DNA from 3 places in the Bacillus sp. FSL K6-3431 genome. Region 1 is predicted to be linked to each of the others. Evidence: riboswitches for the same ligand, from Rfam matches in the RefSeq annotation. Region 1 holds a riboswitch; each other region holds the start of a gene.

Region 1 (4,398 bases):
ATAAATCAAATTCGCCTTGGGTATTTACGCCCAGCTGAATTGGATACCTGTTTGGCATTCATTTCGCCACTTATAGAAGTGGGAGACTTCTGCTGAGCAAAGTTAAATCTTTTTATCTACCATTAAACCGAGAAATTCCGTCATTGCTGCAAACATATCCAGCATTTTCTTTGGCGGAATCTCTTTAATTACTTCATTGGTTATATCATCCACAATAGTTACATAATATTCATTTAATTCGTCATGAAATTCAAATTTTAAATTAGTATGTGGTGATGCTTGCAAAAAATCATTCATCCCACTAACAATCTTTTTTACTTGTTCTTTAGGATAAACTTGGGACTGTTCTATTTTTCCTAGAATAGCCTTGGCATCAACTTTTGACGCATGAGTGCTTGTTTCTAGTGTATTCTCTTTGGCATTATTTCCAACTGATACAGCTGTATAATCTCCATTAATCCCCACTTGTCCAACCATTTGATTCTCTCCTTCATACATAATGTATGCACTTATTTCTATTATCGGCTTATCAATGGGTTTGTTTAACAAATTTTTTCTTCGGAAAACATTGTTTAATTTTTACCTTTAATCTTCCTTGTGGTTATCGCCCATTTTACAATACCTTCAAGCTCCATTCCTAGTACAAACGCATATAATGGATTGTTATAAATTGATTGTAAATTAAAGGGAGGATGCTTTATGCAACCATATAATGATGTACATGAATATGGATACTACAATTACAATTCCATGGGACACCAAGACGAAAGAATTATTGGTCGTCGCCCATTTGGATTTGGAAGGCGACCTTTTGGTTTCGGTAGACCTTTTGGATATGGATATGGTTTCGGCGTACCATTCGCTACTGGATTACTAGGTGGGCTTGCTGCTGGAGCTCTAATAGGCAGACCATATGGATACGGATACGGCTATCCATATCCGTACCCATATTACCCAAACTATTATTATTGATAAAACGAAACAGACTGGCACTCAAGCCAGTCTGTTTCCTTTCGACATTTCCCGGGAAATTACTCCTAACTCCCATTGCCTCATATGCTATAGATTTACATACTATTTAATTGATGTTTAATATCTACTTCCATATTTTGCGGACTAACCATTGGGGAATAGCGTTTTACAACCTCTCCTTGACGGTCAATGAGAAACTTTGTAAAGTTCCACTTAATACCACTAGTTAAAAAGCCTTTACTCTGAGCAGTTAAATACGCAAAAATTGGATGTATTTCTTTCCCTTTTACATCTACTTTCATAAACATAGGAAATGTAACTCCATAATTTTTTTGACAGAAGGATCGTATTTCATCTTCATTTCCAGGTTCTTGATTTCTAAATTGGTTACATGGAAATCCGAGAACAGTAAAGTCTTCACTTTCATATTTTTCATATAATAATTGTAATTCCGCGAATTGCTTTGTAAATCCGCATTTACTCGCGGTGTTTACAATTAATAAAACCTTACCTGCAAAATCACCAAAATTTATCTCATTTCCATCCATAGATATTGCAGAATATGGATATATGGACATCATATAACCTCCAATCCATTTACACTTAGTTAAGTGTTTTATTGTTATTAACGTAATCATAACAATTTGTTTTTATAATATTTTATTAAACTTCGTGTTTTTTTAAATCAATAGGGAATAAGAAGGAAGGACAGCCATTACTATTAAAGGAGAATGCCTACATGAAAAACAAAGCATTATTTACATCTCTCGCACTTGGTGCAGCATATTTATTAAGAAATGAGAAATCTCGCAACAAAATAATGGATCAAGTTAAAAGTTTTAGCGCCCCTAGAAAAGAAAAATAACAGATATAAGTAAGGTTGGTTCTCCCTCGATCGATACGTGTTGCAATCAGATTTTTCTAATTAACGGAAAAACCCTGTGAAGAATGTATGTCTTCCAGGGTTTTAATTACTAAACTTGTACTTCGTCCGAGACCTTTATCCCCCAGTCCTGAAGCGTATATGACATATCCCAAAAACAGTATTCATAATAAGTACTGATTCTGAATAATTCAAGCATATCAGCATGCTCTTCCTCTGTTGCATTTTCCGCTAATTCATCGAGCCTATCGACCTGTTCTGTTACAAGCGATTTAAACCAATCGCCATTGTATGTGTTAATCCACTCTTGGTATATTGGTTCATCTGGTGTACTTTCTTTTAAATGGCTGCCAATTTCTAGATAAAGCCAATAGCAAGGTAAAAGTGCTGCAATGACATACCCCAAATTCCCTGATAAAACCGCTCTGTATAAATGCGATGTATATGCATAAGCCGTCGGAGCTGGTTGGAATTTCTCCCTGTCTTCACTTGTGATCCCAAGCAGATCTGAAAATCTACGATGTAATCCCATTTCAGCCTCATACGTACCTTGCGCGTGATGGGCCATACGGTTTGTTACAAATAAATCTTTTGATAGTGCAGCACCATATGACTGTACTTTTGCAAATTGAGTTAAATAATAAGAATCCTGCAATACATAGTGACGAAATTTCTCCAATTCCAATTCACCTGTTCCAATTCCCTTTACAAAAGGATGTTCAAAACTAGCATCCCACCATTTTTTTGATACTTCTAAACAATCTTCTGAAAACTTCATCTCTCCAGTCCTCCCCAAAAATTATAATAAACCACATCCTAGTGGAGGAAAGTGACCATTTAAAAAGTAACGAAAAAACATTCATTACTCCGTCATCCACTTCCCTCCGCTGGTATCAACCAGATCAGGTTCCAAGAGTCTCAAAGTCATCCTTTAATCTCAGCCTTTAATAAGGCACCCCTAGTGGCAAATCTTATGCAGTTTTCTTCCTTATTGTACTATATCATGTTAATATTTCAATAATATGAATAATTCCCTATACTTTTTCACTATAATTCGACAAACACAGTTGCGGACCTACTTTCAAACGTAGCTGTCGAACTAAAGACATCAGTTAATAGATTTACGATTTAAACAACATGACGTTGGGGCTAGATAAAAAACAGCATTCCCAGTAAGAAAACTGTTGGAATGCTGTTTTTCCTTATGCAAAGTCATTATCATAGTGAACGCCAAACCAAGCGCTCATTTTCTGACGGGCTTTGTCTTTCGTTTCATCATCGATTGCTTCGTACAGTTTTCCGAGTGCTGCGATTAAAATAGCAGCATCATCACTCAATCCTATAATAGGGAGAAAATCAGGAATAATATCAATTGGTAAAATAAAATAACCTAATGCCCCTAAAATAATCAATCGTGAGCGCCGTGGCAATTTAGGGCTTTTTAGCGCATAAAACAGAACAAGTCCTGCATATAAAGCTTTATGCGCTAGTTTTGTCCCTGTTTTCTTTATCTTGTTAAGGAATTTCGAATCTGAATAATGCTTTTCCATATTATGTGTATGTTCATCAAAGTTTAACTTTTCTAAATGAATTTCAGTTTCTTTTTCTTTTTCCAAAATGCTTCACTCCTTCATTACAAGCACCTCTGTTTACAATACCCTATTTTGGCACTTTTAAGCAAAGCGGAATCTTATGTTACTGCATAATCCTTTCAACTAAATCTCTGCTTTGTTCAAGCCTATCATAATAGCTTCCACTGATTTCATGAAATTCCACCTTGAATTCTCTAAGCATTCTTTTCAATCGCTGATTATTTGCTTCCCTTACGTGATGTTCGCCGTGTGCTCGTGTTCCATCATCTACCCACTTAACATCGGGTTCGAGAAATAAATATAAATCATAGTCTTGGAGTTCTGCGATACTAGTTAAAATTTCTTGCTTTTTATTAACATAAAGCTCTGAATAATACTGTGTAACGATGGCCTCTGTGTCAATAAAAAGCACTTTATTTGCACGTTCCGCTTGTATTTTTTCATGATATTTTTGTTCAAAAGCAATTTCGTGATAATCACCTTTCATTGTAACTGAAACGCAATCTTTGAATTTTTCATAATATGTGCGTCCATATTCTTCTACATATCTCGTATTGAAAATTCTTGCTAGGTTTTTAACAAGTGTAGATTTTCCGCAGCTTTCTGTTCCTACTACAACAACTTTTTTTACAAAATAAGGGCGTACCTCTTCAGGAATCATCTCCCAGTGCTTATATACACCTTCTTCACGAATTTTCGTTGCTGAGATATTTACCATTAAGCGTTGACTATCGATGATTTCATGTGTTGCTAGTGGATACAATTTTTCAAAATAGGGAGAATAACTTTCTTCTGAACTAAAAATGACATCAATTTCCGCTCCGATTGATTGTTTGATTTTTCTCGCACCTTCTTCCCAATCAACAAAAGAACCAGTTTGCTTTTCTTCAATCGCATGAACGTAAACATAATCCATATCTTTAGTTATTTGGCTCCACCAGCGAAGCCGCT
Region 2 (4,398 bases), 1.3 Mb from region 1:
GCTTCTTTTTGTAGCAGATGATGGCCAGCCTTTGACACCATGACAGGGTCTAAGACGATAAATCTAGGTTTATATGTTATTAAAGTGTGTGCAACAATATCAACTGTGTCTGCAGAAGAAAGCATACCAATTTTTACAGCATCCACACGAATATCATCAAATACGGCTTCGATTTGATCTTTGATGATGGAAAACTCTATGTTTTGCACAGAGCGAACCTCGGTTGTGTTTTGTGCGGTAACTGCAGTGATAACCGACATTCCGAATACCCCTTGCGCTGAAAATGCTTTTAAATCGGCTTGAATACCTGCACCACCTCCAGAATCAGATCCTGCGATTGTTAGTGCTGTTTTCATGCATCATTCCTCCTACTGTTCTATTTTTAATGATTACTTTTAGTAGTCCATAACCCATAATCGCCCCGGTAAAAGAGCTTAGCGTAAATACCGGAACAAGACCAAATAAAGTTGCTTCTGTCCCTAATAATAAAATGGCGATTGGATAAGTCGCAATGGCACCAAGTATGCCAGTACCGATTACCTCACCAAGTGCTGCATATGTCATTTTCTTTGTTTTTGCATACATAAAAGCCGCTAAAAAAGCGCCAATCATGCTGCCTGGATAAGCAAAAAGACTGCCCGTTCCAAGCATATTTCTTAGGGTGGATGAGATAAACGCTTGAGCAAGTGCATACCAAGGCCCAAGTAATACTGCTGATAAGATATTGGCAAAATGCTGTATCGGAAATATCTTCGCAAAACCTACTGGGATGTAAATAAATCCGCTTGCAACTGTCGTAATTGCTGCGATAAATGCTGTAATTGTAAGCTTTTTCGTTTTCTGCACCTTTTTCAATCCCCCTCTTGATGGAGCTCGATTATTTTATCTAATATTTAAATCGGCCAGTCTTGTTTATAATAATTCATATCCCAAAATAAATATTCGTATCTAGATGTCATTTGAAAATGCCCCTCTAAGATAGCAAGTTCTCGTTCTGGTTTTCCTTCTGCAAGCTGATTCATCAGCTCAATTAACCATTTTGCACCTTCACCGAATGTTTCCGAATCATATGTTTCAATCCATTTTGCATAAGGATTTGTTGCTATTTGATTGCTGTATTGTTTTCTTAATAATTTACCAATCTCCCAATAATCCCATGCACAAGGAAGTAAGCATGCTACAACTTCCGCTAAGCTACCATTTTGCGCAACATTTAACATGTATCGTGTATAAGCCATGTTGACAGGTGTTGGTTTTGTAGCAGCAAGTTCTTCTCGAGAAATCCCAAATTCCTCTGCAAACTTCCGATGTAATTCCATTTCAAAGTGCAAAGTATCATGAAGGATGTGTGAAAATTTTTCCATTGTCTCTAAATCCTGTGCCTTTAATACACCTACAGCAAACAGCTTTGAATAATCAATCAAATATGCATAATCTTGTTTCATATAGTAAATGAACTTTTCTTTATGTAAAATTCCTTTACCAATCTCTTGGACAAACGGATGATTGTGGTTTTTTTCCCAAATAGATTGTACATTTTCATATAATCTATCAGTGAATGTGCTTGTTTTAATTTGTGCCATGAAAATTCCTCCTGTTTATGAATTTGGGTTATATTCTTTTTTATTTTCATACGAAAAGAAAACCACTCTCCTCAGAAAGTGGTTTAGTAATTACGTATACAATAATCACGTAATTCATCTAAACTACTTCCCTACGCTAGTTCAAACTAGATCAGGTTCAAAGGGTTACTTCTCAGCCATAAAGGCGCCCCCAGTAGATTAATAGATTTGTATATGTGTTATTTCTAGACGTTTTTATTCAAACAAAACCCCCCACCTAAATAAATGTTAAGTGGTGGGTTGATAGGTAAAATTAGTTAGTCAACCTTATACCACTTCCCTACGCCAGTATTAACTAGATCAGGTTCAAAGGGTTTAGAACAGCCGTTCCTTCTCAGTCTTATTAAGACACCCCTAGTGCGAATATTCATACATATCATAGCATGTATATTTATTTATGCAAATCAAATGAGTTATTTTTTATTAGGTGCATTTTATCTTGCTGAAAGTCGTGAGAAATCAAAGTTTCTCACGAATATATCAACAATCATTAGTTCATAACATTTAATTTTTATCTTCTTCGACTAACATTTCTTCAAAAGCTGCCGTTACTTTTTCGAATTCTTCGTCGTTCTCAATAGCAGCTAAATCCCCATCTTTATCGATTTTTAAAAAGTAGACATCAATATCCTCGTTATCTTCTTGTTGTAGATCTTCAACAAAGCTGACAGCTGCATACTCTGTGCCTTCGAATTCAGTTGTTGCTAATACCTCAACCTCGTGCTCTTGTTCATCTTCTTCACTAATTGTGAAAATTTCCCCTACTTCTATTTTCTCCATAACTTCCAACTCCTTTCATATAGATTAATTCCCATTATGAATCATTTTCATGCGCGAATATACAAGTTTCACCATTTAGATATAAAAATCTTTATTTTTTATATTGTATTATAAGAGGGCGTTCAAAAAATCACCAAATGATAAACAGCGAACTTCTTCCTTGGCAATAGTACTTCTACCTCATTATGTTATACTCGTGTGACAACCATTGGGGAATGGATAGTCAATCCGTTATGATGGCTATGTTGCCTTGTCTATAAACGAATGGGACTTTCTAGTTTATGTAAAAATATAAAGGGGAATAAATATGGACAAAAAAAATTTAGCAGATAAAATAATTGAAAACTATCAAAGCCAAGAGAATATGATGATTCTTGTGTTTGCTCAATGGTGTATAAATGCAGATTTAGATCCGGAGGCATTATATTTGCAGGCATATCCGAACCAAGGGAAAAATCCAGCGTTACGGGATGCGCTAGAACTTACAGTATCAAAAAGTGAGTCGGGATATATTAGTAACGATACATTATTTGAGGTATTATCTTTATTCGGGAATGATGATCTTGCGATTGTTGTTAATGAAGTAATCCAAAATCGTCAAAACCCTATCTAAAAAGTACGATGTCATCTGTATGTAATTTGTAATCCAATATAAACCTATTGTTATTTCTTAGCTATGCTAATATGAAATTGAATGAAGATAGCACAGAATTAATTGCTATCTTCATTCATTTTGTGAAAGTGCTCATACACTGAGCCTACGTATTATTTTATGACTAATTGCTCTACCTGGCACTGCTGAAAGGCATGCTCGAGATCATTGATTAGGTCATCTACATGTTCAATTCCAACGGACACCCTTAACAAACGATTACAAAGTCCGTACTTATTGCGGATTTCTTCTGGAATATCTGCATGTGTTTGTGTCGTCGGATAAGTGATTAAGCTTTCGACACCGCCTAAACTTTCCGCGAACGTAAATAATTGTATGGCTTTTAAAAATGGTGATACCCATTCCTCTTTGATTATCTTAAAGCTGAGCATTCCACCTCTGCCTGGATATAGAACCTCACTAACAAACGGACTTGCTGATAGATAGTCTTTTATTTTTATTGCATTTTCTTCATGCTGTCTCATCCGTAAAGCGAGTGTTTTCATTCCTCTAATTAACAGCCAACAATCAAACGGTGCTAAAACAGCGCCCGCACCATTATGATAGGCAAATAATTGATCGCTTATTTCTTTATCTCTTGCAACTACTAGACCAGCCAGTAAATCATTATGGCCACCCAAATATTTTGTTCCACTATGTATGACGACGTGTGCCCCAAGTTCTATCGGCCTTTGAATATATGGAGTATAAAAAGTATTGTCGACAATAAGCAAGAGTCGATGAAGTTCTGCAATTTTTGCGATTTTTGCTAAGTCAGTTTCTCTCATTAATGGATTTGTTGGTGTTTCGATAAAAATCGCTCTCGTATTTTTTTTGATGAATGGATCAATATCACCATCTGTTTCCTCATGCCAATAGGAAAAGCTTATTTTATACTTTTTTTCCAGCCATTCAAATAATCGGTAGGAACCACCATATATATCACGGGAAGCAATAATATGATCGCCGGATTCAAATAACGAAAATACTAATTGAATGGCACTCATGCCAGAACTACAAGCAAATCCACGATCCCCATTTTCCAACCTAGCAATGGCTACTTCAAGAACATCTCGGGTCGGATTCCCTGTTCTAATATAATCATAACCGTTATTCATGCCAACATCTGGATGGCGAAAAGCTGATGATAAATAGATTGGCGTGTTAATTGCACCTACAGCTTCACTTTGTTGATTGCCAATTTGAGCAAGTGTTGTTTCTTTTTGATATGTCATCTACACCCTTCTCCCTTACATATTTTTTTAAGAGGACCTTTTATAGGTGTTCAATAGTCCAGAAAAAGTTGCTGTTGAATGTTAGTTTCAGCTTACTTCTTCGCACCTT
Region 3 (4,398 bases), 1.4 Mb from region 1:
TGGTTATTAAAATAGCGGAAATAAAAGCCCAAAGCATCGTAAAAACGATGACTATATCTGCTGAATAAAAAGATATATTTACCGAGAAACTAGCTGATCCATAGCCAACATTAAACGATGGTGCAAGTGAAAACAAAACGGCAATCAACTGCATGATCGCAAGTGAATTAAATACACCCCAATATGCCTTTACCTTAAATGAGAACTGTTTTTTTACAACATCAGATAGATTCGTTTCTATTAAAGACATCATCAATTCCCCCCTTGCTTTTACTCGTTAAAAATATACAGATATCACTTGAAGAAATAGATGTGAACTCTACCCCCCCGTCTCTTGCACATTTTATATCATCTTCAGTAAAATCATTTCGCACAACGGAATACATACGGTCTGGTCCCATATCTTTTTCAAGAAGTACCTCTCTACCCAACGTCCATCCAGCTACTACAGATTTCTTTCCATAAAGTCCAATCGCCCATTCTTTTAATTCAGAAATTGGTTTGTGAAGATGGACCTTTCCATCATTTACTAGTAGAACATCTTCTAATAGATCTTCGATTTCATTTAAGTGATGACTTGAAATTATAATCGAACGTGGATGTGCAATATAATCCTTTAACAAGGCACGATAAAAGTCTTTACGTACCGCCGCATCCATTCCAGTTGTTGGTTCATCAAAAATTGTGAGTGCACATCTTGCTGATAGTCCCAAAATCATATTAAATGTGCTTTTCATCCCTTTAGAAAGATTTGCGTGATATTGATTCGAATCCAATGAAAAATATTCAAAAAGCCCCTTTGCAAGAGTTGCATCCCAGTTTTCATAAAAGCTATCTGCAGCATCTAGAATTTCAGCAAGAGTTAGTGCTGGAGGCAATGTCATTTGATCATCAATGAAAATGCTATTAGCAGAAACAAATAAATTATTAAAAGGCTGTTCAGAAAAAACGTCCACCTCACCAGATGTTTCACGAATAAATCCAGATAAAATTTTCAAAAGTGTTGTCTTCCCTGCTCCATTACGTCCGATCAATCCCGTTAATTTATGTCCTTCAATTGAAAAAGATATATTTTCAAGAACTGCTTTTTTTCCATAAATTTTCGTTATATTTTTACATTCAATTATCTTCATCTTTTTTTCGCCTCGCATCCTTGATCAATTTGAGTAACTCATCTTCCCTTACACTTAAACGATCTGCTTCTTGAACAAGATCTTGAATTAATCCCTTTAATGTTTCATTTTTCCGTTTGCTAAGTATTTTTTCTTTCGCGCCAACATTTACAAACATTCCAAGTCCACGCTTCTTATATAGAATCTGTTCATCTGCCAATATATTCAGCCCCTTTGCTGCCGTAGCTGGGTTAATATTGAACATCTCTGCCAACTGATATTGTGAATAAACCTTTTCATCATTCATAAACGCACCGCTAATAACTTCATTTTCTATCCATTCTGCTATTTGCACATAAATTGGTTTCGATCCATCCGAATGTAAAATCACTTATATACCTCCTCTAACATAGTACGTTAGTGTTGTAATGTAGTATATATTTAAACCGAAAATAAAACAAGATGTATGCACCTATTTCCCATTATGATTTTAGACATATTAGATTCGATTTCTTGATTAATATTATGGTACGATAATGGTATTACTGCATCAGGAAAGGAATTCCGTCATGGAAAAACAAAACTTACTTGACCTTAATTACATAAAAGAATTTAAAATTGAATTGACTCGATTTATGATGGCTTACAAGTTTGCCTGCGATGAGTTAAATACGAAAATAAATATTTTATCAGATGAATTTAATTATATTCACGATTACAATCCGATTGAACACGTTAAGTCCCGTGTAAAGACTCCGGAAAGTATATTAAAAAAAATCCAAAGAAAAGGATATGGATTTTCTCTCCCTTCCATCAAAAATAATATTAGAGATATAGCTGGAATTCGGATTACCTGTTCCTTCATTTCCGATATTTATCAAGTAAGCGATATGCTAAAAAATCAAAAAGATATAAAAGTAATCGAGTGTAAGGACTATATTAAGCATCCAAAGCCAAATGGTTACCAGAGTCTTCATATGATTATAGAAATTCCAATTTTCATGTCTGATCGAGTGGAAAATACATATGTTGAAATACAAATCCGCACGATTGCGATGGATTTTTGGGCTAGTTTAGAGCATAAAATTTACTATAAATACAATAAAGACATTCCTGAACATTTATCAAAAGAACTAGAGGAGACGGCCACTGTCGCTGCCGAACTGGACCGTAAAATGGAACGTCTTCACAAAGAGGTATCCATCCTTAAAGAAGAAGATAAAGAGGAAGAAGATCTGATCATGTTGGCTAATCAAACCATTCCTTCAAAAATGCTTGAAACACTTGCTCGCTATAAGAAACTAACTGACCAAGCATAATACCCAACATTCCATAATTGGAAATCGGATTGCTAGACTATCTAGCAATCCGATTTCTTTACATGTAGATTCTCTTTCGCTAACATAGGAATTGTTGATTGAATATTGACTTATACACTGGAGGAGCTGCTATGGCGGCTGAGAAGACATCAAGCTCTGACTCTTTGTACCCGAAACTAGGTAATGCTAGCGTGGGGAAGTGTGGTCGTATGCATTACAAATTGGCATACAATCAGACCGCATTCCTTAGAATGTGGTCTTTTTCTATTCAAATCGAAGGAGTTGAAAATCATGAATGATACATGGGGCCTTCTTCATTCTGGGTTTCATCATGCTGCTATTAATATGGCATTAGATGAAGCTTTGTTGAATTGGCATAGTGAAGGTAAAATCCCACCTGTGCTCCGATTTTACGGTTGGTCGAAGCCAACGCTTTCTGTTGGCCATTTTCAAAAACTTGAGAAAACGATTGATTTCTCTGCAGTAGATCGATACGAATGCGAATTTGTTCGACGCCTAACTGGGGGAAGCGCTGTTTTACATGAGGACGAACTCACATACAGCATCGCTGTTTCTGAGCAGAAATCCTACATAGCTGATTCGATCCGTGCGGCCTATTTTACATTATCGAAAGGAATTATGGCTGGATTTAAGGAATTAGGTATTGATGCAGACTACTCCATGCCGAAGGAGCATTTTGAAAAAAGCGGTACTGCGGTCTGTTTTGAAAGACCATCTGATTACGAAATGCTTGTTGATGGGAAAAAGATTTCGGGACATGCGCAAACAAGAAAAAAAGGCGTATTGCTACAGCATGGTTCACTTCCGTTTAGCATTGATAATCAAATGTTATTCGATTTATTCAACTTCTCATCAGACAAAATGAGAGAGCGGCAGCGAAAAGCCTTTTCCGAAAAAGCGATCACAATGAATGAAGCAGCAAAAAAGAAAATTACATTCGAAGCAGCTGCCAAAGCTTTTCAATATGGATTTGAAAAGGAGTTAAATCTTACATTTATTCCGTTCGAACTCACTAATGAGCAGTGGAATGAAGTACATACCATAGCAGAATCTAAGTATCAATCGGACGAATGGAACTTCAAAAATCGAAAGCAGGTGCTAAAATAATGGCATTTAAAAAAGAAGAATATATTAGAAAGCCTGATTGGCTGAAAACCAAGATTAATACGAATGAAGCATATACAGGATTAAAGAAACTAATGCGTGAAAAAGGCTTGAATACGGTATGCGAGGAAGCTCGTTGTCCGAATATTCACGAATGCTGGAGTGAACGTAAAACTGCTACTTTTATGATTCTTGGTTCTATTTGTACACGTGCATGTCGTTTTTGTGCAGTCAATACTGGATTGCCAAACGAACTGGACTTGAATGAGCCTATGAGAGTGGCTGAATCAGTGAAGATAATGGGGCTTAAGCATGTCGTTGTTACAGCAGTAGCCCGCGATGATTTAAATGATGCCGGTGCTGGTGTATTCGCTGAAACTGTTCGTGCAATCCGTCAGGAGGTTCCTGGGTGTACGATTGAAATTCTGCCTTCAGATATGAAAGGTGATTACGAAAACTTACGAAACTTAATGTCCAGTGGTCCGGATATTTTTAATCATAACATTGAAACTGTAAGAAGTTTGACGCCAAGGGTTCGTGCAAAAGCAACATATGACCGCTCTCTTGAACTTTTAAAACGAGTAAAAGAAATTGCGCCAAATACACCAACAAAATCGAGTATTATGGTCGGGCTTGGTGAAACAAAGGAAGAAATCATCCAAGCAATGGATGATTTGCGTGCGCATAATGTTGATATAATGACGATCGGTCAGTACTTACAGCCTACAAAAAAACATTTAATGGTCGAGCGTTACTACCATCCTGATGAATTTGCAGAACTAAAAGCAATAGCTATGACAAAAGGTTTTAGCCACTGTGAAGCAGGTCCACTTGTTCGGTCT

What was found. A riboswitch is a leader RNA that binds a small molecule or an ion and turns the genes downstream of it on or off. The one in region 1 is predicted to bind thiamine pyrophosphate.
Region 2: another riboswitch for thiamine pyrophosphate. It lies ahead of tenA (thiaminase II); the one in region 1 lies ahead of tenA (thiaminase II).
Region 3: another riboswitch for thiamine pyrophosphate. It lies ahead of MHB53_RS17630 (lipoate--protein ligase family protein); the one in region 1 lies ahead of tenA (thiaminase II).

What each region holds. Positions count from the first base shown of each region.
Region 1 is NZ_JBBOCT010000001.1:2,172,833-2,177,230, forward strand. Features, by position in the region: gene flaG (flagellar protein FlaG) at 103-477, opposite strand; gene MHB53_RS11175 (spore coat protein) at 700-972, shown strand; gene MHB53_RS11180 (glutathione peroxidase) at 1,068-1,550, opposite strand; gene MHB53_RS11185 (hypothetical protein) at 1,712-1,837, shown strand; gene tenA (thiaminase II) at 1,947-2,633, opposite strand; TPP riboswitch at 2,718-2,825, opposite strand; gene MHB53_RS11195 (YkvA family protein) at 3,058-3,471, opposite strand; gene nadR (multifunctional transcriptional regulator/nicotinamide-nucleotide adenylyltransferase/ribosylnicotinamide kinase NadR) at 3,551-4,398, opposite strand, start outside.
Region 2 is NZ_JBBOCT010000001.1:887,189-891,586, forward strand. Features, by position in the region: gene thiD (bifunctional hydroxymethylpyrimidine kinase/phosphomethylpyrimidine kinase) at 1-356, opposite strand, end outside; gene thiW (energy coupling factor transporter S component ThiW) at 325-846, opposite strand; gene tenA (thiaminase II) at 894-1,583, opposite strand; TPP riboswitch at 1,695-1,785, opposite strand; TPP riboswitch at 1,883-1,988, opposite strand; gene MHB53_RS04515 (DUF1292 domain-containing protein) at 2,127-2,402, opposite strand; gene MHB53_RS04520 (hypothetical protein) at 2,710-3,015, shown strand; gene MHB53_RS04525 (methionine biosynthesis PLP-dependent protein) at 3,168-4,289, opposite strand.
Region 3 is NZ_JBBOCT010000001.1:3,617,705-3,622,102, reverse strand. Features, by position in the region: gene MHB53_RS17650 (hypothetical protein) at 1-253, opposite strand, end outside; gene MHB53_RS17645 (ABC transporter ATP-binding protein) at 222-1,133, opposite strand; gene MHB53_RS17640 (GntR family transcriptional regulator) at 1,120-1,503, opposite strand; gene MHB53_RS17635 (GTP pyrophosphokinase) at 1,682-2,431, shown strand; TPP riboswitch at 2,541-2,646, shown strand; gene MHB53_RS17630 (lipoate--protein ligase family protein) at 2,723-3,559, shown strand; gene lipA (lipoyl synthase) at 3,559-4,398, shown strand, end outside.